2 regions of the Pseudomonas rhizosphaerae genome follow, and region 1 is predicted to be linked to the other one. Evidence: predicted binding sites of a transcription regulator. Region 1 holds the regulator's gene; the other holds the start of a gene.
What was found. The regulator FliA, encoded in region 1, starts transcription of late flagellar genes. The targets are predictions, from matches to a motif close to CTAAAGTTTNNNNNNNNNNNGCCGNTAA.

Region 1 (14,372 bases):
CTCGCGCAGTCGCTGGTCACGCAGCGCATCGCCAGCCGCCTGTTCGGCGGCCAACTGGCGCTGGCCTTTCTGATAGGACAGGAACAGCGAGACCGTTCCGACCCACAGCACTGCCAGCAGGACGACAGCAACCTCAAAGATCAATCAGATGTTCTCCAGTTCGGACCACTCTTCCTCGGACATCATCTTGTCCAGCTCCACCAGAATCAGCAACTCGCCATTCTTGTTGCACACACCCTGGATGAACTTGGCCGACTCGTCGTTACCGACGTTGGGCGCAGTCTCGACCTCAGACTGGCGCAAGTAGACGACCTCGGCCACGCTGTCGACCAGAATCCCCACCACCTGCTTGTCGGCCTCGATGATGACGATACGCGTGTTATCGCTGACGTCGCTGGAGTCCAGGCCGAAGCGCTGACGCGTATCGATCACGGTGACCACGTTGCCGCGCAGGTTGATGATACCCAGCACGTAGCTGGGTGCACCGGGCACCGGCGCGATCTCGGTGTAGCGCAACACCTCCTGCACCTGCATCACATTGATGCCGTAGGTTTCATTGTCCAGACGGAAGGTGACCCACTGCAGGATCGGATCTTCGGAACCTTGGGCGGACGACTTCTTCATGCTACTAACCCCTCAAATGCCATGACGGCGGCGTGTTCATTCAATTCTTGGTGGTGGTTGTGGCGGCAGGCTTGCCCGGCGCCGAGGTGACCGCGTGCAGATGCCGCGCGCCACCGCTGGCGATCAGCTCGGCCAGCTCGGCGACGTCCAGCAGCGCACACATGTGTTCGATGACGGTTCCTGCCAGCCAGGGCCGCTGGCCGCGCTGGCTGCGCCACTTGATCTCGCTGGGATCCAGGCGCAACGAGCGGCTGACCTGATGCACGGCCAGGCCCCACTCGTAACCTTGCACCGAAATCACATACTGCAAACCCTGGCGAAAATCGTCGCGGTAGCGATCGGGCATGACCCAGCGCGCGGTATCGAGCACTTTGAGGTTGCCACTGTTGCTGGGCAGGATGCCGAGAAACCAGTCCGGTTGGCCGAACAGCGGCGTCAGGGTCTGACCGGCCAGCGCATAGATCGAGCCCAGGCACACCAGCGGAACCGCCAGGGTCAACCCGGCGACGTCGAACAGCAAGCACTCGAACGGCTCGTCGGCCCAACTGGGCCGGCCGTCGAGTGCGGCCAGCAGCGGCCGCGGGCCGGCGGCCGGCAGATGGACTTCGACCACGGGGGCGACCAGCGCGGGCTCGGCCTGCGGCTGTGGATCGGCAACGGGCGCGGGTGTCGACGTCTGCACCGGTGCTGGTATCAATGGCACCGGGCCTGGCAATGGTGATGGCTGCAGGCTGACGGCATCGCGTGCCTGCTCTTCGAGAACGGCAGCCTGGAACTCGTCGAGCCTGTCCAGGCCCAGATCGAGCTCATGTGCTTCGAACGCCTCGGTGGCTTCTTGCAACAGGCCGTCCAGGTAGGACTGCAACGCCACCTGGGGCCGCTGGGCAATGTCGACGGGACGGTTCATCAGGCTACCTGCGCGACGAGTTGTTGGGCCAGCAAATGCTTGAGCAAGGCACGATAGGCGACCACGCCACGGCTCTTGCCGTCGAAGCGCGAGGGTGTCTGTCCGGCCCGGCTGGCATCGCGCAGACGGGTGTCCACCGGGATGTACCCCGGCCATATGTGCTGCGGGTAGTCGTCGCGCAGGGTGCGCAAGGTGCTCAGCGAAGCCTGGGTACGACGGTCGAACAGGGTCGGGATGATGCTGTACGGCAGGGCCTGCCGGCGCGAACGGTTGATCATGGTCAAGGTACTGACCATGCGTTCCAGGCCTTTGACCGCCAAGTGCTCGGTCTGCACCGGAATCACCAGCTGCTGGCTGGCCGCCAATGCATTGACCATGAGCACGCCCAGCAACGGCGGGCTGTCGATCACCGCGTAGTCGAAATCCTGCCACAGTTGCGCCAGCGTCTTGGCGATCACCAGGCCCAGCCCGCTTTGCCCCGGTTGCTGGCGCTCCAGAGTGGCCAGTGCGGTACTCGACGGCAGCAGCGAGACATTGGCCTCACCGGTCGGCAGCAGCAGTTGCTGCGCCAGGCCTGCGGGCACGGCGCCCTTGTGCAGGAACAGGTCGAAACAGCTGTGGGCCAGCTCGTCCGGGTTGTGTCCGAAATAGCTGGTCATCGAACCGTGGGGATCGAGATCGACCACAACCACACGCTTGCCTGCCTCGGCCAGCAAACCCGCCAAGGCGATCGAGGTGGTGGTCTTGCCGACCCCGCCTTTCTGATTGGCTACTGCCCAGACTCTCATGATGGTGGTTCCCCTCGGTAAAACGGCGCACTACCGAGATAGTGAGGCTTCGGGTGATGGGCCGGGCGGCGGACTTTTGACAGAGCCAGCCGCCGACGGCACTGTTAGCGGCGTCAGTGCAGTTTGTGTGCCAGCCCGGCGCAACGCTGCATCCGGCTGCGCATTGGCGCTGCCTGAACTGGTGATGCTGCGACGCACATCAAGGTTGCGCGAGATCACCAGCACCACCCGACGGTTGCGCCCTCGCCCGTCGGCGGTGGCGTTGCTGGCCACGGGTTGGAATTCGCCATAGCCGACTGCGGCCATGCGCCGTGGATTGATCCCTTCCATGGCCATCATGCGCACGATGCTCGCCGCGCGAGCGGTCGACAGCTCCCAGTTGGTCGGGTACTGCGCCGTGCTGATGGGCAGGTTGTCGGTGAAACCCTCGACATGCACCGGGTTGTCGAACGGCTTGAGAATGGTCGCGACCTTGTCGACGATCGAGAACGCCATGTCGCTGGGCATGGCATCGCCGCTGCCGAACAGCAGGCTGGACTTGAGTTCGATCTCGATCCACAGCTCGTTGCCGCGCACGGTCAGTTGATCCGAAGCGATCAGGTCGCCGAATGCCTGGCGCACATCGTTGGCGATGGTCTGCAGCGGATCGACCGCTTCGTCGATGGCCGCCTGTGTTTGCTCGCTGTCAGTCACCAGAGGCTGCGCCGCACGCGTCGTCAAAGGTCGTTCCTCGCCAATCGGGATGGGCCTCATACTGCGGTCCGGATCGTTGAACACCCCGACCAATGCTTGCGAAAGCACCTTGTACTTGCCTTCATTGACCGACGAGATCGAATACATCACCACGAAGAACGCAAACAGCAAGGTAATGAAGTCGGCGTACGACACCAGCCAACGCTCGTGATTTTCCGGCTCTTCAATGCGTCGACGACGGGCCATGGCATGCTCTCCTAGTCGAGGTAGCCTTGCAGCTTCGTTTCGATGGAGCGCGGGTTCTCACCCTCGGCGATGGACAGCAAGCCTTCGAGCAGCATTTCCCGGTAGGCCGCCTGCCTCTGGGCCAGTGCCTTGAGCTTATGGGCCACGGGCAGTAACAGCAGGTTGGCGCTGGCCACGCCGTAGATCGTCGCCACGAACGCCACGGCGATGCCATTGCCCAGCTGGCTGGGGTCGGCCAGGTTGCCCATCACGTGGATCAACCCCATGACCGCGCCAATGATCCCGATGGTGGGCGCATAGCCGCCCATGCTTTCGAATACCTTGGCCGCATGCAGGTCACGGGTTTCACGGTTGTACAGATCGACTTCGAGAATGCTACGGATGGCGGCCGGCTCGGCGCCATCGACCAGCAGCTGCAAGCCCTTGCGGGCGTAGTCGTCGGGTTCCGCTTCGGCGCTGGCTTCCAGCCCCAGCAAACCTTCCTTGCGCGACACCAGGCTCCAGTTCACCACCCGATCGATACCGCCGGCCATGTCGATACGGGGCGGAAAGAGGATCCAGCGAACGTTGTGCAAGGCCCGCTTGAACGCGCTCATGGGTGACTGGATGAGTGCGGCAGCCAAGGTTCCACCGATCACGATCAGTGCCGCCGGACCGTTGAGCAGAGCCGACAGGTGACCACCCTCGAGAAAGTTGCCACCGATGATGGCGACGAACGCGAGGATGATCCCGATCAGGCTCAGTACATCCATCAGCCGCACGCCTCGACCAGGTGCCGACCGATATCGTCGAGGCTGTAGACGGCGTCGGCCAGGCCTGCCTTGACGATGGCCATGGGCATGCCATAGATGACGCAGCTCGCTTCGTCCTGGGCCCAGACCTGGCTGCCACCCTGCTTGAGCAGGCGCGCGCCTTCGCGACCGTCGGCGCCCATGCCGGTGAGTACCACCGCCAGCACCTTGTCACCGTAGGACTTGGCCGCCGAACCAAAGGTGATATCCACGCATGGCTTGTAGTTCAGCCGCTCGTCACCCGGGAGAATCTTCACCGCGCCGCGGCCGTCGATCATCATCTGCTTGCCACCGGGCGCCAGCAAGGCTAGCCCAGGACGCAGCACATCACCGTCTTCCGCTTCCTTGACGGTGATTCGGCACAGCTTGTCGAGCCGCTCGGCGAACGCTCGGGTGAACGCGGCCGGCATGTGCTGGACCAGGACGATGGGCGTCGGAAAATGAGCGGGCAGCTGGGTCAATACCCGCTGCAACGCCACTGGTCCGCCGGTGGAGGTACCGATAGCGACCAGCTTGTAGGGCTTGCGCCGCGGTGCCGCGCTGCTGGCCGTCGGCGCCGGAGCACGTGCCGGGGTGACTGGTGCCGGTGTGCGCGTCGGCGCTGCCCGCGAAGACACAGGAGCGGCGCTCGCCCCGGCTGCAGCCGTCGGCACTGGCGCGGCGACATGCGCGCCCAGTCGGCGGTTGCTACGCGACAGGGTGTGGACTTTCTCGCACAGCATCTGCTTGACCTTCTCGGGGTTGCGAGAAATGTCTTCGAAGTTCTTTGGCAGGTAATCCACGGCCCCTGCATCGAGGGCGTCGAGGGTCACTCGGGCGCCTTCGTGGGTCAGGGAGGAAAACATCAATACCGGGGTAGGACAGCGCTGCATGATATGACGCACGGCCGTGATGCCGTCCATCATCGGCATCTCGTAGTCCATGGTGATTACATCGGGCTTGAGTGCCTGGGCCTGGTCGATCGCTTCGCGGCCATTGGTGGCGGTCCCGACCACCTGGATGGTGGGGTCCGACGAAAGAATTTCCGAGACGCGGCGGCGGAAGAAACCAGAATCATCCACCACCAGGACCTTGACTGCCATAAACACTCCACTACGATCAGATACGCCGCGTGGCGTAGCGCTTGAGCATGCTCGGTACATCGAGGATCAAGGCGATTCGGCCGTCACCGGTGATGGTGGCGCCGGACATGCCGGGCGTGCCCTGCAGCATCTTGCCCAAGGGCTTGATCACCACTTCTTCCTGGCCAACCAATTGATCGACCACGAAGCCGATGCGCTGGGTGCCGACCGTGAGAATGACCACGTGCCCCTCGCCCTGCTCCTCGTGCGCGGCCGACTTGACCAGCCAGCGCTTGAGATAGAACAAGGGCAGTGCCTTGTCGCGCACGATGACCACTTCCTGACCGTCGACGACGTTGGTGCGCGAGAGGTCCAGGTGGAAGATCTCGTTGACGTTGACCAGCGGAAAAGCAAACGCCTGGTTGCCCAGCATCACCATCAGGGTGGGCATGATCGCCAAGGTCAACGGCACCTTGATGACAATCTTCGAACCCTGGTCCTTGGCCGAGAAAATGTTGATCGAGCCGTTGAGCTGGCTGATCTTGGTCTTGACCACGTCCATGCCGACGCCGCGGCCCGACACGTCGGAAATTTCCGTCTTGGTGGAGAAGCCCGGCGCGAAAATCAGGTTGTAGCAGTCGGATTCGCTGAGGCGGTCGGCCGCGTCGCGGTCCATCAGGCCCTTTTCCACGGCCTTGGCGCGCAGGACCGCAGGGTCCATGCCCTTGCCGTCGTCGCTGATCGACAACAGGATGTGGTCGCCTTCCTGCTCCGCCGACAACACCACGCGCCCGCCGCGCGCCTTGCCGTTGCGCTCGCGTTCCTCGGGCGTCTCGATGCCATGGTCGACGGCGTTGCGCACCAAGTGCACCAACGGGTCGGCCAGGGCTTCGACCAGATTCTTGTCCAGGTCGGTTTCTTCACCGACCAGCTCAAGGTTGATTTCCTTCTTCAATTGCCGGGCCAGGTCGCGGACCAGGCGCGGGAAGCGCCCGAAGACCTTCTTGATCGGCTGCATGCGGGTCTTCATGACCGCGGTCTGCAGGTCGGCCGTAACCACGTCCAGGTTGGACACCGCCTTGGACATGGCCTCGTCGCTGCTGTTGGAGCCCAGGCGTACCAGACGGTTACGCACCAGCACCAGCTCGCCCACCATGTTCATGATTTCGTCGAGGCGCGCAGTGTCGACCCTTACCGTCGTCTCGGCCTCGCTGGCGACCGGCTTCTCGGCCACCGGAGCACGCGCAGGCGCTGCCTCGGTCTTGCGCGGCGCCGCCACTGGCACGGCAGCGGCGGCAGCTACGGGCTGGGCGTCGGGCACGCTGGCGACATCGCTGAACTTGCCCTTGCCATGCAACTGGTCGAGCAGTGATTCGAATTCGTCGTCGGTGATCTGGTCGCTTTTCGGAGCCGGGACCTCGGCAGGCGGTTGCACCTTGACCGCTTCGGAGGTGAACGTGCCCTTGCCATGCAGCTGGTCGAGCAGCGCCTCGAACTCGTCGTCGGTGATCTCGTCGCCAGGTGCGGCGGGCGTGCTGGAAACCGGTGCCGCACTGGCAGGTCCAGATCCAGGCGCAGCCTCGGACGTCACGGTCGGTGCCAGCGCATCGACCGCGAACTGACCCTTGCCGTGCAACTGATCGAGCAGCGATTCGAATTCGTCGTCGGTGATCTCGTCACTGGCCGCGCCATCGCGTGCAACAGCGGCAGCGATCGGCGTTGCGGCCTGCGCCTTGGCTGCGTTCAGCGAATCGAGCAGTTGCTCGAATTCGTCGTCGGTGATGTCTTCGCTGGGCGTTGCAGCCGGCGCGGCGACCGGCACCGGCACCGCCACGGGCGCTGCTGGAGGTGCAACGACAGCTGCCGGTTCGGCCAGACGCGCAAGGGCATCGAGCAACTGCGGACTGGCCGGCGTGACCGGGGCGCGCTCACGCACCTCGGAGAACATGCCGTTGACCGCGTCAAGTGCTTCGAGCACCACGTCCATGAGTTCGGAATCGACCCGGCGCTCACCTTTGCGCAAGATGTCGAAGACGTTCTCGGCGATGTGGCAGCACTCCACCAGCTCGTTGAGCTGGAGGAAGCCGGCGCCGCCTTTTACAGTGTGAAAACCGCGAAAAATTGCATTGAGCAAGTCGGCATCATCGGGACGGCTTTCCAGCTCGACCAGTTGTTCGGACAGTTGCTCGAGAATTTCGCCGGCCTCTACCAGGAAATCCTGAAGGATTTCTTCGTCGGCGCCGAAGCTCATGTGGATGCTCCCTGGAGTACGTGATTAACGGTCAACACAGTCGGGCGAGGCGTCGGCCTAGAAGCCCAGACTGGACAGCAGATCGTCGACATCGTCCTGACCGGATACGACGTCTTCACGTTTATCGGCATGGATCTGCGGACCTTCACCCTTGGCGGGATGTTTTTCTTGATCTTTTTCGGCACGCAGCTGTTCGTGGTCATGCTGGATGCCGGCGAAGCGATCAACCTGGCTGGCCATCAGGACCAGTTTGAGCAGGTTGCTCTCCACTTCGGTGACCAGCGCAGTGACGCGCTTGATGACCTGGCCGGTGAGGTCTTGGTAGTCCTGGGCCAGGACAATATCGTTCAGGTGGCTGGCCACTTCCCGATTGCCCTGCTCGCTGCGGGTCAGAAACCCGTCGACCCGGCGCGCCAGTTCGCGAAACTCGTCGGCGGCCACTTCACGGCGCATGAAGCGCTGCCAGTCGACGCTCAAGGCGCTGGCCTCGGCACTCAAGGTGTTGAGCACCGGCGTGCTCTGCTCGACCAGGTCCATCGTCCGGTTGGCCGCGCTCTCGGTCAGGCGCACCACATACGACAAGCGTTCGGTCGCATCGGTGATCTGCGAAACTTCTTCGGCCTGGGGAATGTTCGGATCGATCTGGAAACTGACGATGGCGCTGTGCAGCTCGCGCGTCAGCTTGCCCACTTCCTGGTACAGGCCGCGGTCGCGGGTCTGGTTCAGCTCGTGGATCAATTGCACCGCTTCACCGAACCGGCCTTTTTCAAGGCTGTCCACCAGCTCCACGGCGTGTTTCTTCAGGGTCGACTCGAAGTCCCCCAATGTGCTTTGTTTGTGATCCATTGCGCCCCCGTTGCAGAATTCAGCTATTGACGCGCTCGAAAATCTTTTCGATTTTTTCTTTCAGCACTTGCGCAGTGAAAGGCTTGACCACATACCCGTTGACCCCGGCCTGGGCGGCTTCGATGATCTGCTCGCGCTTGGCTTCGGCGGTCACCATGAGCACCGGCAGGTGCTTGAGGCGATCGTCGGCACGCACCTGGCGCAGCAGGTCGATGCCGGACATGCCGGGCATGTTCCAGTCGGTGACGAGGAAATCGAAGTTACCGCTGAGCAGCATCGGCAAGGCCGTGTTGCCATCATCGGCCTCGGCGGTGTTGGTGAAGCCCAGGTCACGCAGCAGATTCTTGATGATGCGCCGCATCGTCGAGAAATCGTCGACGATGAGGATTTTCATGTTCTTGTCCAATTAGACCTCCAGCAGTCTTGAACACGCCCAGCCCCTGGACGTGCATAACAATCGAATCCGATTACATCCACTACCACTGCAGACCAGCCCCGAACGCTTGGGAAACCCAGTACTTCAGCGTGCCCGCCACTCCCCCAGGCGCCCGCGCAGTCGCGCGGCGCACTGGCTGTGCAGCTGGCTGACGCGCGACTCGCTGACACCCAGTACCTCGCCGATTTCCTTGAGGTTCAGCTCTTCGTCGTAATACAGCGACAAGACCAGCTTTTCCCGCTCGGGCAGGTTGGCGATGGCCTCGGCCAGCGCGCCCTGGAAGCGCTCGTCCTCCAGATCCCGCGAAGGCTCCAGCGAACCGCTGGCGCCGTCTTCGTGCAGGCCCTCGTGCTCGCCGTCCTGCAGCAGGTCGTCGAAACTGAACAAGCGACTGCCCAGGGTATCGTTCAGGATCCCGTAGTAATCATCCAGACTCAGATTGAGTTCGGCCGCAATCTCGTGATCTTTAGCGTCGCGGCCGGTTTTCGATTCAATTCGTCGAATGGCGTCGCTGACCATGCGCGTATTGCGGTGTACCGAACGCGGCGCCCAGTCACCCTTGCGCACTTCGTCGAGCATCGCGCCGCGGATACGAATGCCGGCATAGGTCTCGAAACTGGCGCCCTTGCTCGAATCGTATTTGGTCGAGACCTCCAGCAGGCCGATCATGCCGGCCTGGATCAGGTCTTCCACCTGCACGCTGGCCGGCAGTCGCGCCAGCAGGTGATAGGCGATGCGCTTGACCAGCGGTGCGTATTGCTCGATCAGCTGATGCTGCTGCGAGTCGCGCGACGCCTTGCTGTACATACGGTATCCGCTGGCGCTCATGATACGGGCCCTGCACTGGTTTGCTGCACCAGGCGTTCGACGAAGAACTCCAGGTGGCCGCGGGGATTGGCCGGCAACGGCCAGGTGTCTACCTTCTGCGCGATGGCCTTGAAGGCCAGCGAGCATTTGGAGCGGGGAAATGCCTCGTAGACGGCGCGCTGCTTCTGTACGGCCTTGCGCACCGACTCGTCGTACGGCACGGCGCCGACGTACTGCAGGGCAACGTCGAGGAAGCGATCGGTCACCTTGGTCAGCTTGGCGAACAGGTTGCGCCCTTCCTGAGGGCTCTGCGCCATGTTGGCCAGGACCCGGAAACGGTTCATGCCGTAGTCGCGGTTGAGCAGCTTGATCAGGGCGTAGGCGTCAGTGATCGAGGTGGGCTCGTCGCACACCACCAGCAGGACTTCCTGGGCCGCGCGGACGAAGCTGACCACCGAATCGCCGATGCCGGCGGCCGTGTCGATGATCAGCACGTCGAGGTTGTCGCCCACATCGCTGAAGGCCTGGATCAGACCGGCATGCTGGGCCGGGGTCAGGTGGACCATGCTCTGGGTGCCGGAAGCCGCCGGCACGACGCGGATTCCGCCAGGGCCCTGCAACATCACGTCGCGCAGTTCGCAGCGGCCTTCGATCACATCCGCCAGGGTGCGCTTGGGGGTCAGGCCCAACAACACGTCGACGTTGGCCAGGCCAAGGTCGGCGTCCAGCAACATGACCCGGCGGCCGAGCTCGGCCAACGCCAGGGACAAGTTCACTGACACATTAGTCTTGCCGACGCCACCTTTGCCGCCGGTCACCGCGATCACCTGTACGGGATGCATGCTGCCCATGTTCGTTCTTTACCTTGTCTAGACCGAGGCCACACCAGTGGCTGCCAGTTCGATTGCTCGAGTATTTCCTGGCAACCCTACGATGCAGGAAGATTGTGCTTGCCTAACGTTCTTCACCTCAGCCAACTCGCTTGTCGGGGCTGTGGTAGAGCCCTGCGAACATATCGGCCATGGCCTCTTCGCTGGGCTCTTCTTGCATTTGCACGCTGACCGCGCGGCTGACCAACTGGTGCCGGCGCGGCAAATGCAAGTCGTCGGGGATGCGCGGCCCATCGGTGAGATAGGCAATCGGCAGTTCCTGACTGATGGCCAGGCTCAGCACTTCGCCGAGACAGGCCGTTTCATCGAGTTTGGTCAGGATGCACCCGGCCAGACCGCAACGTTTGTAACTGTGGTAAGCCGCGGTGAGTACCTGCTTCTGGCTGGTGGTTGCCAGCACCAGGTAGTTGCGGGCGTTGATCCCACGCCCGGCCAGGCTCTCGAGCTGCATGCGCAGTGCCGGATCGCTGGCTTGCAGGCCAGCGGTGTCGATCAACACCACGCGCTTGCGCAGCAGGGGTTCCAGCGCCTGTACCAATGACTGGCCCGGATCGACCTGAGTCACCGAAACATTGAGAATACGGCCCAGGGTCTTGAGCTGCTCCTGGGCACCGATGCGAAAACTGTCCATGCTCACCAGCGCCACGCTCTGGGAGCCGTACTTGAGCACATAGCGCGCTGCCAGCTTGGCCAGGGTGGTGGTCTTGCCCATGCCGGCAGGACCGACCATGGCGATCACGCCGCCTTCTTCGAGCGGTTCGACTTCCGGCGTGCGAATCATACGCGCCAAGTGCGCCAGCAGCATGCGCCATGCCTGCCGGGGCTCATGAATTTCACTGGTCAGGTTCAACAGTTCGCGAGCGATCGGGCCGGACAGGCCGATGCGCTGCAAGCGACGCCACAGATTGGCCTGCGCTGGCTTGCTGCCCTGCAGTTGGCTCCAGGCCAGAGAGCCCAGCTGCACTTCGAGCAGCTGACGCAGGCCGTTGAGTTCCGAACGCATGGAATCGAACAGGCGCTGGTCGACGGCAGGCTGTGGCGCCGGCGCGGCCTGGGCACGCACGGGCTCTTCGCGACGCGGTTCCACCAGCGGCTCGGCGGCGGTCAGCGGCAGGCCGGCAACCAGTTGACGGTTGGTGGCCGCATCGGTTTCGCCGCGGGTGCTCAGCTCGGCCTGGGCAGACACGATGCGCGACTGGGTCTTGCGCAGCTCTTCTTCCAACTCGAGGTTGGGCACGCGCGGCGCCAGGGCCGACAGCTTGTAGTCCAGCGCAGCGGTCAGCTCGACGCCGCCAGCGATGCGACGGTTGCCAATGATGGCAGCGTCGGCACCCAGCTCATCGCGGACCAATTTCATGGCCTGACGCATGTCGGCGGCGAAAAATCGCTTCACTTGCATAACCCACTACCTCAGCCGTTGGGCCCTACTGTCGCAACGATGGTGACTTGCTTGTTATCAGGGATTTCCTGATAGGCCAGTACATGAAGGTTGGGGATCGCCAGGCGCCCGAAGCGCGAGAGCATCGCGCGGACCGGACCGGCCACCAGCAGTATCACCGGTTGGCCCTGCATCTCCTGCCGCTGCGCCGCATCGATCAAGGATCGTTGCAGCTTCTCCGCCATGCTCGGTTCCAGCAAAACGCCTTCTTCCTGACCCTGACCAGCCTTCTGCAGACTATTGAGCAATATCTGTTCCAACCTTGGCTCCAAGGTGATAACTGGCAGCTCAGACTCAATGCCTACAATGCTTTGCACGATTGCGCGGGACAAACCGACCCTGACCGCCTGAACCAGAGCGGCGGTATCTTGACTCCGGTGACCATTGTTGGCGATGGCTTCGGCGATGCTGCGGATATCCCGCACAGGCACCTGTTCGGCCAGCAACGCCTGCAACACCTTGAGCAGCGAAGACAGCGAAAGGATACCCGGAACCAGCTCTTCAGCCAGCTTTGGCGAGCCTTTTGCCAGCACTTGCAGCAATTGCTGGACCTCTTCGTGACCGATCAACTCGTGGGCGTGCTTCTGCAAGATCTGGTTCAAGTGCGTGGCCACTACCGTACTGGCATCGACCACGGTGTAGCCCAGCGACTGGGCCTGGCTGCGCAGGTTGACATCGATCCACACCGCGTCCAGACCAAACGCCGGATCTTTGGCGGTGATGCCGTTGAGCGATCCGAACACCTGACCAGGGTTGATCGCCAGCTCTCGGTCCGGGTAGATCTCGGCTTCGGCGAGAATCACCCCCATGAGCGTCAAACGATAGGCGCTGGGCGCCAGGTCGAGGTTGTCGCGGATATGGACGGTGGGCATCAGGAAGCCCAGGTCCTGGGACAGCTTCTTGCGTACACCCTTGATCCGCGCCAGGAGTTGGCCACCCTGGTTGCGATCCACCAGAGGAATCAGGCGATAGCCGACTTCCAGGCCGATCATGTCGATGGGCGTCACGTCGTCCCAGCCCAGCTCCTTGGTTTCCTGGGTGCGCGTCGGCGACGGCAGCAGTTCCTGTTGACGCTGCACTTCGGCCAGGGCCAGCTCCTTGACGTCGTTCTGCTTTTTCCACAGCAGGTAGGCCGCGCCACCGGCGACGGCACCCAGGGTGATGAAGGCCACGTGGGGCATGCCGGGCACCAGGCCCATGATGACCATCAGCGCGCCAGAGACGGCCAGCGCCTTGGGCGAAGCGAACATCTGCCGCTGGATCTGCTTGCCCATTTCCTCGGAGCCCGAGGCGCGGGTCACCATGATCGCCGCTGCGGTAGAGAGCAGCAGCGAGGGCAATTGCGCTACCAGACCATCACCGATGGTCAACAGGGCATAGACTTTGCCCGCCTCGGCGAACGGCATGTTGTGCTGCAGCATCCCGACCAGGATGCCGCCGATGAGGTTGATGAACAGAATCAGCAGACCGGCGATGGCGTCGCCGCGGACGAACTTGCTGGCACCGTCCATGGAACCGTAGAACTCGGCTTCGGCGGCCACTTCGCTGCGGCGGGCCTTGGCCTGGTTCTGATCGATGAGGCCGGCGTTGAGGTCGGCGTCGATGGCCATCTGCTTGCCGGGCATGGCATCCAGGGTGAAACGCGCGCTCACTTCCGAGATGCGCCCGGCGCCCTTGGTGACCACCACGAAGTTGATGATCATGAGGATGGCGAACACCACGATACCAACGATGTAGTTACCGCCGATCACCACTTCGCCGAACGCCTGGACCACCTTGCCCGCAGCGGCGTGACCTTCCTGGCCGTGGAGCATGATGACCCGCGTCGACGCTACGTTGAGTGCCAGGCGCAGCAGCGTGGCCACCAGCAGGATGGTGGGGAACACGGCAAAATCCAGCGGCCGCATGGCGTAGACGCACACCAGCAGAACGACGATGGACAAGGCGATGTTGAAGGTGAAGAAGACGTCGAGCAGCAGTGCCGGGATCGGCAGCATCATCATCGCCAGCATCACCAGCAACAGCAGCGGCACCCCGAGGTTGCCGCGGCCCAGGCCAACGATGTTGCTACGAGCGGTGTTGATTAATTGAGAGCGATCCACCGGCATTCCCCACTTCCCCAAGCGAACTTTTGACGCGCGAGGCGTCCTGCCAGGGGGCAGTGCAAGAAGGGGTCCAACTTTTGTTGGAGGGGGTTAAAGATTATTGGGGGGCTGCCGAGATGGAGTAAATCCCTTCTATCGGAGGCGCAGCCTTCGCGGCCAATGACCGCTCCCACAAGGGGGGCATCTGTGGGAGCGGTCATCGGCCGCGAAAAGTCCGACACGCACTAGCTGTCTCGCTGCAAATCCGGTGGGATCGGCAGGTCATGCAGCGGATCCGGCCGCTTGCCTCGCCCCGCCTGGTATTGGCGAATCTGGTAGACATAAGCCAGCACCTGGGCCACCGCCAGGTACAACCCTGCCGGAATCTGCTGCTCGATCTCCGTGGAATAGAAGATCGAGCGCGCCAATGCCGGCGATTCCAGCACCTGGATACGGTGCTCGTTGCCGATCTCGCGAATCTTCAAGGCAATGAAGTCCGAGCCCTTGGCC
Region 2 (14,987 bases), 940 kb from region 1:
AGCAACCTGACCCACCCGGATGGCGACTACTTCGCGGTCAACGCCAGCGTCACCTACCCGGACGGCCGCTCGCCAACGGTCTACGTGAACCCCTACACCGGCGTCTTGCAGGGCGTAAGCCCGGCGTTCGACTTCCCGGCCTTCACCCGTGCCTTGCATGGCTGGTGGCTGGTGCCCTTCACCAACGGTTTCTCGTGGGGCTGGTACCTGGTGTCGTTCCTGGGGCTGCCCCTGCTGGTGTCGCTGATCACCGGTTTGGTGGTCTACAAGAAGTTCTGGAAAGGCTTCCTCAAGCCCACCCTGCGCCTGAACCAGGGGGCACGAGTGTTCTGGGGCGACTTTCACCGCCTCAGCGGCATCTGGTCGATCTGGTTCATCGCGGTGATCGCCATCACCGGCGTATGGTTCCTGATCCGCGCGATCCTCTACGACAACCAGATCAGCATCTCCAGCTATTCGCCGGTTACCTCGGTGATCGCGCGGGCCGACGTACCGTTGGTGGCCAATGGCACCCCGGCGCCGATGATTCCGGTCGAGCAGGCCATCGCCGTGGTCAAGCAACAGGTGCCGGGGCTGGATGCCAGCTACGTGTCGCTGCCTTTGAATGCCTACAGCCCGATGGAAGTCGGCGGGCGCAGCTGGTATCCACTGATGTACCAGACCGCCAGCATCAACCCCTACACCGGACAATTGATCAGCTCACACCTGCTCGGCGACCGCAATGCCCTGGAATTCGTCACCGAGTCCATGCGCCCTCTGCACACCGGTGATTTCGGTGGCCTGTGGATCAAGCTGATCTGGGCCTTCTTCGGCCTGCTGCTGAGCATGATGGTGCTCAGCGGCCTGATGATCTGGAGCAAACGCACCGCTTTGGCCACTGCCCAGGCGTTCAAGCGCACCAGCCGCCAGGACACCGCACAGATGCCCGCCGGGAATCTGCGTCCTATTGCCCACAAAACCGCGGAGCGCAGCCTGTGAGCCGAGTCATCAGTGCCCCTTTGCCGTCGCCCCTGTCGCGTTTCTGGCGCAAGTGGCGGTTCCATATCAATGTGCTGCTGGTGCTCATCCCGCTGAGCTTCATGCCTCACTATTTCGCCGAGAACGCCAGGGATCGCGGTGACAGTGGTTTGGGCGAACGCACCGTGGGCGACATCGCGGTCGGTCCCTGGAGCCTGACCCTGGCCGAGCGCCGCATCGAAGGCCCCACCGCCGAAAGCGGCCAGGACATCAAGTACTTCACCGCTGCCCTGTGCAAGCGCTGCATCGACCAGGTCAAGGCCACCTACCTGCGCATCGGCAAACCGCGCAGCCTGCGGGCTGCGGGCGTGATCTTCTTCGGCAGTGGCTACCGCATGTTCGCCGGCTTGCCGGTGCCGGTAAAAACCGAGGCCGATGCTCAGCTGTGGATCACCATGGAAGGCTGGGACGGCTCCATGCACCAAACCTCCATTCCATTGAGCCAGGCGTCACCGGCAACGGTGTCCTGGCTGAACCGTCAAGGAACCCAACCATGACCCGCGTTTCATTCATCCGCTGGCCTGCCCTGGTGCTCGGGCTGCTCGCCGCTGCCTGCAGCAGCGTCGCCCTGGCCCACAACCCCATGTGCGAATGCAAGCAGATCGACGACCAGCAGATTCGCTGTACCGGAGGATTTTCCGATGGCAGCGGCGCGCCGGGGGTCACCCTGGACGTGGTCGGCTATGACGAAAGCATTCTGGTGCCCGGCAAGCTGGGCAGCGATTCGACCGTGACCTTCAAGCGCCCCGATGCCGAGTTCTATGTGCTGTTCGATGCCGGCCCAGGCCATGTCGTCGAGATCGACCAAGCCGACATCGAGGCACCATGAGCACGCCCGTCACCCACATCGTCCGCCCTGCCGGGGCGGGCCATGAAACGCTGTACGTCGGCCTGCTCTGCCTGTTCATCCTGCTGGCTGCCGCCGGTGTGGTGAGCTGGCATGGGGTCAGCCACGAAGCGGTGGCCGTACCGTCGCATCAGCTCGATGCGCGGCGCGACCTGAGCGCCGCCGAGCAGGGTATCTATGCCGACCTGCGCGTGACCCTGGACGAGGTGCGCCTGCTCGCCGAAGAACAGCCCGAACCCGTGACGCCTGCGCAGTTGGCCCGCGAAGGCTTCGCGCCATTCGCCCAGGACGCCAGCTCGGTCAGCCGCGGCAGCCATGCATGGAACATGGTCCAGCACTCCTACGTGGGCCTGAGCCAGGCGCCCGAGGTGGCTGGCTCGTTCCTGCTGCGGGTGAACGGCCCCGACGCGGATGTATGGATCAATCGCGCTCCTTCCGCCAGCGCACCCTCGCAGATGGATGACAAGACGCTCGCCGACGCAGGCTGGCAACAGGTCATCGCCCAGTTCGACACCGGTGTCACCCGCCAGCATCGCCATTGAATACGCCCTCTTCCCCAGGATTTTCCATGCCCAGATCTATCGCCCGCCGTCCGTTGCTGCGACTTGTGTCCGTCGCAGTCCTGGGCACACTGCTCAGCACCGCCGCCTGGGCCGCCGACGGCAAACCGCTGCGCATCGGCATCACTCTGCACCCCTACTACAGCTACGTGGCGAACATCGTCGGCGACAAGGCTGAAGTCGTGCCGTTGATCCCGGCCGGATTCAACCCCCACGCCTATGAGCCACGGGCCGACGACATCAAGCGCATCGGCAGCCTGGACGTGATCGTGCTCAACGGCGTCGGCCATGACGACTTCGCCGACCGCATGATCGATGCCAGCGAAAAGCCCGACATCGCCGTGATCGAGGCCAACGCCGACGTGCCGCTGCTGGCGGCCACCGGGACCATGGCCCGCGGCGCCGGCAAGGTGGTCAACCCGCACACCTTCCTGTCCATCAGCGCCTCCATCGCCCAGGTCAACAACATTGCCCGCGAGCTGGGCAAGCTCGACCCGGACAACGCCAAGTTCTACACCGCCAATGCCCGAGCCTACGGCAAGCGCCTGCGCACGTTGCGTGCCGATGCCCTGGCCAAGCTGACCCAGGCGCCCAATGCCGAGCTGCGCGTGGCAACCGTGCATGCCGCCTACGATTACCTGCTGCGCGAGTTCGGCCTGGAAGTCACCGCAGTGGTCGAACCCGCCCACGGCATCGAGCCAAGCCCCAGCCAGTTGAAAAAGACCATCGATCAACTGCGCGCACTGGACGTCAAGGTGATCTTCTCGGAAATGGATTTTCCCTCGACCTATGTCGAAACCATCCAGCGCGAATCGGGGGTCAAGATGTACCCGCTCTCGCATATCTCCTATGGCGAATACAGCGCCGACAAGTATGAGAAGGAAATGGGCGGCAACCTCGACACCGTGGTCCGGGCGATCCAGGAGGCCGGCGCATGACCGCGGCCGAACCCCTGGCCCTGGCCCGCAGCGGGCCTGCCATCGATTTCGCCCAGGTAGGCCTGGTGCTGGGCCGCACGCTGATTCTCGACGACGTCAGCTTCCGTGTGGCCAGTGGCAGCGTGCATGCGCTGGTCGGGCCCAACGGCGGCGGCAAGAGCTCGCTGATCAAGACCTTGCTGGGGCAAATGCCCCACCGTGGGCAGCTCAGCCTGCAATGGCCGGGCGATCCCGGCGTGATCGGCTACGTGCCCCAGGCGCTGGAGTTCGACCGTGGCCTGCCGATGACGGTCGACGATTTCATGGCCGCCATGTGCCAGCGTCGACCGGCCTTTCTTGGCTTGTCCAGGCACTATGCCGGCGCTATCGGCGAAGCACTGGAGCGCGTCGGCATGCAGGACAAGCGCAAGCGGCGCATGGGCGCGCTGTCGGGCGGTGAACGCCAGCGTGTGCTGCTGGCGCAGGGCCTGATCCCGGCGCCGCAACTGCTGATTCTCGACGAACCGATGTCGGCGCTGGACGAGGCCGGCATCCAGGTGTTCGAGCGTCTGCTGCTGGACTGGCAGCAGGCTGGCATCACCGTGATGTGGATCGAGCATGACCTGGAAGCCGTCAAGCGTCTGGCCGACCGGGTCACCGGGCTCAACCGCCGCGTGCTGTTCGACGCCACACCGGCCGAGGCACTCACACCGGACCGACTGCTGACGCTGTTCTCCACCCATCCCCGCGCCGGAGGCCTCGCCTGATGGACTACGAACAGTTTCGCCTGGCCATCCAGGGCCTGGCTTCGGACGGCTACTTGCCCGCCGCCTTGGCCTACGGCTTCGTGGTCAATGCCTTGATCGCCGGTTTGCTGATCGGCCCGGTGCTGGGCGGCCTGGGAACGCTGGTGGTGGTCAAGCGCTTCGCGTTCTTTTCCGAAGCGGTGGGCCATGCCGCACTGACCGGCGTGGCCATCGGCATCCTGCTCGGCGAGCCCTACACCGGGCCCTACGGCAGCCTGTTCGGCTACTGCCTGTTGTTCGGCATCGTGCTCAATTACCTGCGTAACCGCACCGGCCTGGCGCCGGACACCCTGATCGGCGTGTTCCTCTCGGTATCGCTGGCACTGGGCGCCAGCCTGCTGCTGACCCTGGCCGGCAAGATCAACGTACACATCCTCGAGAACGTGCTGTTCGGCTCGGTCCTCACGGTGAACGGCAACGACCTGCTGGTACTGGCCGTGGTCGGTGCGCTGGTGTTGAGCCTGAGCCTGCCGCTGTACAACCGCATCATGCTGGCCAGCTTCAACCCGCAGCTGGCTGCCGTTCGCGGCGTGCCGGTGAAAGCGCTGGACTACCTGTTCGTGATCCTGGTGACGCTGATCACCGTAGCGGCGGTCAAGGTCATCGGCGCGATCCTGGTCGGTGCCCTGCTGGTGATTCCGGCCGCGGCGGCGCGGCTCCTGAGCCAATCGCTGAAGGGATTCTTCTGGATCTCGGTGCTCATTGCCACGCTCAGCACGCTGTGCGGGATCCTGCTGCCAATTCTCTTCGACCTGCCGGTACCGTCCGGCGCTGCCATCATCCTGGTTGCAGGCGTGGCCTTCGCCCTGGCCGCCATCGCCCGCGGCACCTTGCCCAGCCTCAAAGGGAACATCGGATAAATGCCTATTCTGCGCAAACTGACAGCGGCCCTGACCCTGTGTGCGGTGCTCGCCCCCGCAGCCCTGGCGGCGGAGCCCGTGAAAGTCCTCGCCAGCCTGCCGATCACCTACGGTCTGGGCCAGCTGTTGCTCAAGGACAGCGGCGTGCAGCTGGAGCGTGCAGCCGCAGCCAACCTGCCTGGCTCCCGGCAGAATGCCTATTTCACCGGGCGCGGCGCGGAGGCCCTGGCAGGTCTGGCCGGATCCGCCGATGCCGTGATCGGCTTGCGTTCGCTGTGGCCCGACGATTCCCTGTACCCGCTGGCGCGCCGTAGCAACATTCGTATCGTCGAGATCGACGCGGCGCGCCCGGTCGATGGCGTGCTGCCCGGTATTGCCGTACAGCCGGGCGTCGGCGGCCTGAACAGCCAGCCGTGGTTGTCGAGCAACAACATGGGGCGCATGGCCGATGTCATGGCCGCCGACCTGGTGCGTCTGGCACCGGCCGCCAAGCCGCGCATCGATGCCAACCTGGCGGCGCTCAAGCAGCAATTGCTCAAGCTCAGCGCCGACAGCGAGGCCCGCCTGGCCAAGGCCGACAATGTCAGCGTGGTCAGCCTCAGCGACCGGTTCGCCTACCTTGCGGCCGGTCTCAACCTGGACACGGTGGCCACCCAGGCGCTCACCGACGAGCAATGGGATGCCGCGCAACTGGAGCACCTGAGCGCGACCCTCAAGGACAACGACGTCGCCCTGGTCATCGACCACCGCCAGCCGCCCGAAGCGGTCAAGTCGGCAATCACCGCTGCGGGCAGCAAGCTGTTGGTGCTGGCCGAAGAAAGCGACGACCCGATCGCCGACCTGCAAGCGCACATGAACGCCGTCATCCAGGCCCTCTGACCTCCCCCAAGCCAGGGGCGAAGCAAGAGCTTCGTCCGTGGCCGTGGCACTCAAGCCCCCCACCCTGCTGCCGTCCAAATTCCATTCAACCTTTTCCCGACTTGGCCGAGAACCTGTCAAAGCCCCACGGAATGAATGGACACTCATGCGTAACAATCAGCCTATCACTCAGCGCGAACGGACTTTCCCTGCCCAGCAGCGCCTGATTTCTACGACCGACACCCAAGGAATGATCACCTACTGCAATGATGCGTTCGTGGAGATCAGCGGGTTCACCCGCGAGCAACTGATTCGTGCGCCGCACAACACCGTGCGCCATCCGGACGTGCCGCCAGCGGTGTTCGAACACATGTGGGTGAACCTGCGCCAGGGCTTGCCATGGATGGGCATCGTCAAGAACCGCTGCGAGAACGGCGATTATTACTGGGTCAACGCCTACGTCACCCCGGTGCTGGAAAACAAGCAGGTAGTGGGTTACGAATCGGTTCGGATCAAGCCGACGGCCGAGCAGATCCGCCGCGCCCAATCGCTCTATGAACGTTTGAACAACGGCAAGTCGGCGGTACCCGGTCGCGATCGCTGGATCCCGGTGCTGCAGAACTGGGTACCCTTCATTCTGGTGAGCCAGGTCGGCTTCATGATCGGCACCTGGCTGGACACCTCGTGGGGCTTCGCCCTGGCCGCCGGCCTGTCGATTCCACTGGGCCTGATGGGCCTGAGCTGGCAGCAGCGCGGCATCAAGCGCCTGCTCAAGCTGGCCGACCAGACCACCTCCGATCCGCTCATCGCGCAGATGTACACCGACAGCCGCGGCGCCCAGGCGCGCCTGGAAATGGCGATTCTCAGCCAGGAAGCACGCCTCAAGACCTGCCTCACCCGCCTGCAGGACACCGCCGAGCACCTGACCGGCCAGGCCCGGCAGTCGGACGCCCTGGCCCACCAGAGCTCCCAAGGCCTGGAGCGCCAGCGCCTGGAAACCGAGCAGGTGGCTGCGGCAGTGAACCAGATGGCGGCCACCACCCAGGAAGTCGCCAGCCACGTGCAGCGCACCGCCGACGCCACCCAGGAGGCCAACCGCCTGACCAGCCGCGGCCGCGACATCGCCGGCGAAACCCGCGAGGCGATCCAGCGCCTGTCGGTGGTGGTGGGCGAAACCGGACAGACCGTGACGCAACTGGCCAAGGACAGCGACGAAATCGGCGGGGTGGTCGATGTGATCAAGGGCATCGCCGACCAGACCAACCTGTTGGCACTCAACGCGGCCATCGAGGCCGCGCGTGCTGGCGAGATGGGCCGCGGCTTCGCCGTGGTCGCCGACGAGGTCCGCCAGCTGGCGCAGCGTACCAGTGAGTCGACCGGGCAGATCCACGGGCTCATCGCCAAGCTGCAACAGACCGCCAACAATGCCGTGCAGACCATGGATGCCGGTCACCGGCAGGCCGAAGATGGCGTGGCCCGTGTGCTGGAGGCGGACCGCGCATTGATCGGCATCAGCGAGGCAGTCGCCAACATCACCGACATGACCACGCAGATCGCCGCCGCTACCGAAGAGCAAAGCGCGGTGGCCGAAGAGATCAGTCGCAACATCACCACCATCTCGCACCTGGCCGATGAAACCAGCGAACAGGCGCAGAACTCGGCACTGCTCAGCGAAGCACTGACCAAGACCGCCAACAGCCAGTACTCGCTGGTGGAGCGCTTCAACCGCTGATCGGCCTCTGGATTCGCGGCGCCGCCTGCACGGCGGCACGCGAATCAGGACAGCTCTTCAGGACAGAAAGGCCACGATCCGGTCGGCAGCGGTTTCAAGGTGCTGATCATGGGTGAACCCCGACGCCTTCAGAGGCTTGAGGTCGTGGTCAGCCGCGCTGAGCCAGTACACTTCGATCTCCTCCGACAGCTCATAGCCTGCCACTGTCTTGCAGTTACCCAGCGCATCGCGTTCGCCCTGGATGATCAGGGTCGGCGTGCGCAGATCGGCCAGGTGCTCGACGCGCGGTTTCTCCGGTTTGCCCGCTGCATAGAACGGATAGCCCAGGCACACCAGTGCATCGGCGCCCAATTCGTCCGCCAGCAGGCTGGCCATGCGTCCGCCCATGGATTTGCCCCCTATTGCCAGGGTCCCGGTCACCAGTGGACGCACCAGCGCATAGGCCTGTCGCCAGCTTTCCAGCAAACTTGCCTGGGGGCTGGGTGGGCGTTTGCTGCCACCGCTGCGGCGTTGGGCCATGTAGGGAAACTCGAAGCGCACCACACTGACACCGCCGGCCGCCAGACGCTCGGCCATGGCGTTCATGAACGGGCTGTCCATGGGCGCGCCGGCGCCGTGCGCCAGGATCAGGCACGGCGCCTGCGCGCCGGTTTGCGCCGGGTTCCACAGCCAGCCGTTGTCTTGCATGCGTTGGGTCCACTGGTCTTCGCTCATCAGCCTTCCATCGGTGTTTGGCACTATTGACGATTTCCGAACTCTGAGGCAAAACGTGGCACAGGAACAGTGCTAGGTGCACGATGGCGGTACACTGAGTCATCATGCGCGGCACCACCGTGTGGCACTCCCACCGCCCCCCTCTTTTCGCGAAGGATAGCGATTCATGAATTTCGACTGGCACAGCGCGCCGATCACCCGCTACACCCCACTGGACCGAGGCTATCGCAATACCCAGAACGTGCGGCGCTTCCTGACCGAAGCCTGCGGTCCCAGCTTCCATTTCGACCGGGCCTTCATGGCCTGGCTCAAGAGTGGCGAAGCCAAGACGATGGGCCAGGTTGCAGATCACTGGAAGCTGATGCATCGGCGCTGACGCATGAAGCGGTGGCCGGGTGGCAAAACGCTGCTTTAATGAGTGCAACCCTCAACGCCCAGTGTCCTGCGACAGGAGTACCCGATGGATCGCCTCAGTGCCAAAGACTTCTCCCCCGAACTGCTCGATCTGTACGACTTCTACGCTCACGGCAAGATCAACCGACGTGAGTTCCTCGACCGCGCGGCCCTGTTCACCTTCGGCGGCCTGACCGCTGGTGCCTTGCTGGCCAGCCTGAGCCCCAACTACGCGTTGGCCCAGCAGGTCGAATTCACCGACCCGCAGATCGTGGCGGAGTACGTCACCTACCCGTCGCCCAACGGCCACGGCCAGGTCCGTGGTTACCTGGTGCGGCCGGCACAGGCCACCGGCAAGGTCCCCGGCGTGGTGGTGGTGCACGAAAACCGTGGCCTGAACCCCTATATCGAAGACGTCGCGCGACGGGTCGCCAAGGCTGGCTACATGGCGCTGGCGCCCGATGGGCTGACCTCGGTCGGCGGCTACCCTGGCAACGACGACAAGGGCCGCGCACTGCAGGAAAAGGTCGATCCGACCAAACTGATGAACGACTTCTTCGCTGCGATCCCCTGGCTGATGCAGCATGAGGGCGCCACCGGCAAGGTCGGCATGACCGGCTTCTGCTATGGCGGTGGTGTGTCCAATGCGGCAGCGGTGGCTTATCCAGAGCTGGCGTGCGCAGTGCCGTTCTATGGCCGTCAGGCCGACGCCAAGGACGTGGCGAAGATCAAGGCACCCCTGCTGCTGCATTTCGGCGAGCTGGACACACGCATCAACGAAGGCTGGCCGGCCTACGAAGCGGCGCTCAAAGCCGCAGGCAAGACCTATGAGGCGTACATCTATCCCGGCGCCAATCACGGCTTCCACAACGATTCCACGCCACGCTACGATAAGGCCGCGGCAGACCTGGCCTGGGACCGTACGCTGGGCTGGTTCGAAAAGTACCTGAGCTGACGTAGAATGCCGGCCCTTTGCAGCCGTGACCTTTTCCATGAACGCCGACGCCCTCGCCACCTTGCACCAAAACCTGCTTCAAGCACTCGCCCAGCCACCGGTGGAAACCCGCCGGTTGTTCCATGGCCGCGGGCGGCGCTGGCCTGGGCTCGAACAACTGACTGTGGATTGGCTGCAGGGTATCGTGCTGGTGTCGCTGTTCAAGGAACCGCCAGCCGACCAACTGGCCGCCTTGCAGCGTCTGCTGACCGAGCTGGGCGCATTACCCGTCTGGGCAAGCAGCGGCGCGTGCAGCCTGGCCCTGCAACACCGCTATCTACCGGCCAGCGACGTTGAGTGGCTGGTCGGCGACGCACATGAACAGGCGATCCTGATTGAAAACGGCCTGCAGTACCGCATCGACCTGGGGCGCAAGCAGAACAATGGGCTGTTTCTCGACATGCGCCATGGCCGCGACTGGGTACGCGAAAACGCCGAGGGCCGGCGCGTGCTCAACCTGTTCGCCTACACCTGTGGCTTCTCCGTGGCCGCCATTGCCGGTGGCGCCGCCCATGTGGTGAACCTGGACATGTCGCGCGCCGCCCTGAGCCGGGGACGTGAGAACCATCACCTCAATGGCCACGACCTGAGCAAGGTCAGCTTCCTGGGGCACGATCTGTTCAAGTCCTGGGCGCGAGTCAGCAGGGATGGCCCGTACGACATGGTCATCATCGATCCGCCTTCGTTCCAGAAAGGCAGCTTCCTGCTGACCAAGGACTACCAGCGGGTGCTGCGCCGTCTGCCGGAGCTGCTCAGCGAATCAGGTGTGGTGCTGGCCTGCATGAACGACCCGGCACTGGGGCCTGAGTTTCTCGTCGAGGAACTGCGCCGCGAGGCGTCGGGCCTGCGTCTGCAGCAACGCCTGGAAAACCCGCCGGAATTCGTCGACATCGATCCGGCCAGCGGCCTCAAGGCGTTGGTGTTCGTGCAAGGGTGAATGGCGACGAGCACGCTGTGCGGGCCTAACATACCGTACGGCGACTGGCCATCTTAATTATTGAACGCTTTTACCTGGCCGGCGAACCAAGTAAAGGAGAGCCCCCGGGAGGTGAGAGTCCCGGCGGCTCGGATGACACATCGAATGAAACCCTTGAGAGGTATCCGCCATGTCAGCGCAGGAATATAACACCATCCGCCACACCCCTGTCAGCGCATTGGGCTCGATCCCGGCCAGTCAGTTGATCGCTTTCGTCGAAGCCTGCCGTCCGCTGGTACGCGACGCGATCCTGAATGCCAGATTGACCCGATGAGTCGGCCGGCAGTGAGCAGCCCCGCCAAGGCGGGGCTTTTTCATGGGCGCAGATTATGTTTTACCCAAGGCTCTGGGTGATCAACGCGCGTACGCGCTCGCTCAAGGCTTCCAGGGCGAATGGCTTGGTCAGCACCTCGGTACGGGGCTGCAGGTGGCATTGGTCCAGTGCCAGGTTCTGTGCGTAGCCGGTGATGTACAGCACAGGCAGGCCCGGTCGGGCCGCACGCCCCAGTTCCGCCATCTGCCGACCATTGAGGCCACCGGGCAGGCCCACATCCGTCACCAGCAGGTCGATCCGTGCCGCCGATTGCAGGAGGTCACGCCCTTGGGCACTGTCAGCGGCCTGCAGCACGACGTAACCCAGGCTTTCCAGCAGCTCGGCCACCGAGCCGCGCACCGACGCTTCGTCGTCCACCACCAGCACGGTTTCGCCGCTGCCGCCCGTATCGATGGATACCCGACTGGCGCCGAGCGGTTCCGCCTCGATGCCGGCATTGTGCCGGGGCAGGTACAGGCTCACCGTGGTGCCATGGTCGGGCCGTGACGTGATCTTCACCAGCCCGCCGGATTGCCGGGCGAATCCGTAGATCATGGACAGCCCCAGGCCGGTGCCCTCCCCGACTGGCTTGGTGGTGAAGAACGGCTCGAAGACCTTGGCCATCACTTCATCGGTCATGCCTGTACCGTTGTCGGTGACCTGTACCACTAGGTACTCACCTGCCTGGACTTCCTGATTGGACGCGTCACTGTGGGGCAACCATCGATTGGCGGTTTCGATAGTGATGCGGCCACCTGCGGGCATCGCATCGCGGGCATTGATACACAGGTTGAGCAGGGCGTTTTCCAGCTGCGTCGGATCGATCAGGGCCGTCCACAATGCGTCGGTATCGCGCACACTCACTTCGATGGACGGGCCCACCGACCGCCGCACCAGTTCTTCCAGACCACGAATCAGTGCGTTCACGTCGGTCGGCACCGGGGCCAGGGTCTGCCGGCGAGAGAAAGCCAGCAGGCGATGGGTCAGCGAGGCGGCGCGCTTGACCGCGCCTTGGGCCACGTTGAGGTAGCGTTCCAGGTCATCGGTGCGCCCCTGTTTCAGGCGCATGTGCATCAGTTCGAGGCTCCCCGATAGCCCGGCCAGCAGATTGTTGAAGTCGTGGGCGATACCGCCGGTCAATTGGCCCACAGCTTCCATCTTCTGCGCCTGATGCAACGCCTCCTCGGCTTTTTCCCGTTCGGCGATGGCGGTGCGTACACGTTCTTCCAGGGTCTGGTTGAGCTCCAGCACCGCAGCCTCGGCCTTCTTGCGCGCTGTGACGTCGATGGACGAGCCGATCAGGCCGATGACTTCGCCCTCCTCGTCGAGCAGGGGCGTCTTGAGCGACAGCCAGGTTGCCGCCGTGCCGTCAGGAAGGCGGACCTCTTCTTCCACCTCCTGGGTGTGCCGGCCTTCCATAATGCGCCGGTCGGTTTCCATGATCACCCGGGCCTGGACTTTGTCTTCCAGAAACTCCAGATCGGTACGACCGATGTACTGCTCGGGCGGTTTGCCGATCAGTTCGGTGGTACCGCGGTTGGCTACCAGCATGCGGCCCTGGCGATCCTTGGCGTAGACCACGCCCGGCACGGCTGCGGTGAAGGTGCGCAGCAGGTGGGTCATGCGGTCGCGCTCGGCCTCGGCGCTGCGGCGTTTCTGGATGTCGAGGAGCACACCGGGAAACCGCTGTGGCCGGCCCGCTGCGTCGAATTCCACATGGCCGTTGGCTTCGATCCAGCGGTAGCTGCCGTCGCTTTGCAGGACTCGGTACTCGCAGCGGTAATGCCCGCCGTTGCCCAGCGTTTCGAACACGGCCGCCTCGACCCGGGGTCGATCCTGGGGGTGGACGCTGGCCATGGCCTCCTCCAGTGCCAGCCCTTGCGCACATACCTTGGCGGAAAGCCCGAAGGTGCGGGCGAAGCGGTCGTCGGCACTGAAGTGATCGGCCGCGACATCCCAGACCCAGGTGCCTACGATCGCCCCGGTGTCGAGGGCCAGCTGCAAGCGCTCGGCGGCATCCGCAGCACGCGGCTCTTCAGGTGCGCAGGGGTCGCAAGGGTGTTCGGGAGGCTGGGTCGGCATATCGGCTCACAGCGGAACGCAAGGTGCGCTGATGGTGACCTTCGCGTTTAGGTAATACAAGCCCGCAAGACGCAAAATCCGCCGACGCTACACCACCCCCGCCGCCCTGTAGCAGCGGCGCAAGCCGCGTCCGGCCGCACCGCGGGGTATCAGACAGATCACCTTATCCGCCGACGCGGCTTGCACCGCTGCTACACCACCCCCGCCGCTCGCTTTGTAGCAGCGGCGCGAGCCGCGTCCGGCCGCACCGCGCAGTGTCAGGTACGCCGCCTGAGCAGATAACTGTCCATGATCCACCCATGCCGGCGCCGAGCGTCCTGCCGCGCCTGGGCGATCACCTCAGCCAAATCATCCAGCCGTCCACTCAGCAGCACTTCATCAGCCGTCCCCACATAGGCGCCCCAATAGATGTCCAGATCCTGCCCGATCAAGGCCTTGAAGCCGTCGTGCGCATCAAGCATCACCACCACCGTATCGACCCCATCGGGCATCCCTGCCGCCAGGCGTCGACCGGTAGTGATCTGCACCGCGCCGGCAATGCTGTTGAGGGTGATTCGGTGCGCGGCCGTCAGCGCCTGGATGCTGGTCACGCCGGGGAACACCTCATAGCGCAGCGCTCGCCCACCGTCGGCGGCGATCGCCTCGACGATGCGCAAGGTGCTGTCGTAGAGCGACGGATCGCCCCACACCAATACCCCCGCGCACTCCCCGTCGGCCACTTCGTCATCGAGCAACCGCTCGAAGACCGCCTGCTTGTGCGCATTCAACGTATCCACCGACGCCCGATAATCCGACCCGAGCGGACGCTGGGGCTGCAGCACTTCCACCAGCCGGTACGAGCCGGGTGTGGCATGACGCTCGAGAATCTCGCGGCGCAGGGCATTGAGCTTGCCCTTGTGCTCGCCCTTGTCCATCAGGAAGAACACATCCACCCGCGCCAGCGCACGCGCCGCCTGCACGGTGATGTGCTCGGGATGACCGGCGCCGATGCCGATGATGAGCAGTGTTTTCATGAATATCCGCAGCTCCGCTCGAAACACCGGCATCCACCCCATGGGCCTTCCTCAGACCCATGCCAGTGACCGGTTCTAGAGGGACCACTTCAGCGAGAACATCACATTGCGTGGATCGCCGTAGGTACCACTGCCCGAACCTGTCGGAATGCCCTGCCAGTACTTCTCATCCAATACGTTGTTGAAATTGACGCGACCGTCCCAGTGCTCGTCGAACCGGTAGCCCGCCATCAAGCCAACCACAGCATACGAGTCCTGGGTGGCATAGCCGCTGCCAACCCGATTGAAGGTATCGCTTTGAGCAATAACGTCTGCACCGATGCGCAGTTTGTTCAGGTCGCCCTCGAAGTTGTAGCTGGTGGCCGCCTTGAACAGATGCTTGGGCTGATCAGGCGCAAACTTGCGACCCTCGTTGCTTTCGACCGCGTCCTTGACGTACTGGCTGAGGATAAGTGTATAGGCGGCCGAGAACTGCCAGTTCGGGGTAAGTGCTCCGGTGATTTCCGTGTCGATACCACGGCTGCGGACTTCACCGGCCGAACCATAGCAACTGGTCGCGGGAAACGTTGCGCAATTGGACGCGTTCTGATTGCCGAGCAGGTAAGCCCGGTTTTCTTGAGTCATGTCGAACAACGCGAAGGAAGCATTCAAGGCACCGTCGAAGTACTCGCCCTTGAGTCCGATCTCATAGCTCTTGCCAGTCATCGGGTCCAGTACCGAGCCGCCACTGTCCTGCTCGGTTTGTGGTTTGAAGATTTCGGTGTAGCTCGCATAGACCGAATAGGTGTCGTTGAGGTCGTAGATCACGCCCGCGTAAGGCGTGACTTCCTGGGTCACTTTGTAGTCGCCGGGGCCAGTACGGTTGTCGTAGTCATACCAGCTCAGCCGACTGCCGACGATGATGT

Region 2: a site for FliA is predicted at 5,971-5,998, ahead of LT40_RS06795 (methyl-accepting chemotaxis protein). Genes of this name have one in related genera too.

What each region holds. Positions count from the first base shown of each region.
Region 1 is NZ_CP009533.1:553,976-568,347, reverse strand. Features, by position in the region: gene LT40_RS02555 (DUF2802 domain-containing protein) at 1-144, opposite strand, end outside; gene LT40_RS02550 (chemotaxis protein CheW) at 145-624, opposite strand; gene LT40_RS02545 (chemotaxis protein CheW) at 665-1,531, opposite strand; gene LT40_RS02540 (ParA family protein) at 1,531-2,319, opposite strand; gene motD (flagellar motor protein MotD) at 2,350-3,258, opposite strand; gene LT40_RS02530 (flagellar motor protein) at 3,270-4,010, opposite strand; gene LT40_RS02525 (protein-glutamate methylesterase/protein-glutamine glutaminase) at 4,010-5,131, opposite strand; gene LT40_RS02520 (chemotaxis protein CheA) at 5,148-7,361, opposite strand; gene LT40_RS02515 (protein phosphatase CheZ) at 7,419-8,207, opposite strand; gene LT40_RS02510 (chemotaxis response regulator CheY) at 8,227-8,601, opposite strand; gene fliA (RNA polymerase sigma factor FliA) at 8,728-9,474, opposite strand; gene fleN (flagellar synthesis regulator FleN) at 9,468-10,301, opposite strand; gene flhF (flagellar biosynthesis GTPase FlhF) at 10,420-11,739, opposite strand; gene flhA (flagellar biosynthesis protein FlhA) at 11,751-13,880, opposite strand; gene flhB (flagellar biosynthesis protein FlhB) at 14,108-14,372, opposite strand, start outside.
Region 2 is NZ_CP009533.1:1,495,108-1,510,094, reverse strand. Features, by position in the region: gene LT40_RS06835 (PepSY-associated TM helix domain-containing protein) at 1-978, shown strand, start outside; gene LT40_RS06830 (hypothetical protein) at 975-1,514, shown strand; gene LT40_RS06825 (hypothetical protein) at 1,511-1,846, shown strand; gene LT40_RS06820 (DUF6162 family protein) at 1,843-2,406, shown strand; gene LT40_RS06815 (metal ABC transporter substrate-binding protein) at 2,433-3,362, shown strand; gene LT40_RS06810 (metal ABC transporter ATP-binding protein) at 3,359-4,108, shown strand; gene LT40_RS06805 (metal ABC transporter permease) at 4,108-5,007, shown strand; gene LT40_RS06800 (metal ABC transporter substrate-binding protein) at 5,008-5,886, shown strand; gene LT40_RS06795 (methyl-accepting chemotaxis protein) at 6,032-7,597, shown strand; gene LT40_RS06790 (alpha/beta family hydrolase) at 7,655-8,311, opposite strand; gene LT40_RS06785 (DUF6434 domain-containing protein) at 8,478-8,687, shown strand; gene yghX (YghX family hydrolase) at 8,772-9,659, shown strand; gene LT40_RS06775 (class I SAM-dependent methyltransferase) at 9,697-10,635, shown strand; gene LT40_RS21665 (hypothetical protein) at 10,805-10,948, shown strand; gene LT40_RS06770 (hybrid sensor histidine kinase/response regulator) at 11,009-13,069, opposite strand; gene cobF (precorrin-6A synthase (deacetylating)) at 13,327-14,082, opposite strand; gene LT40_RS06760 (TonB-dependent siderophore receptor) at 14,158-14,987, opposite strand, start outside.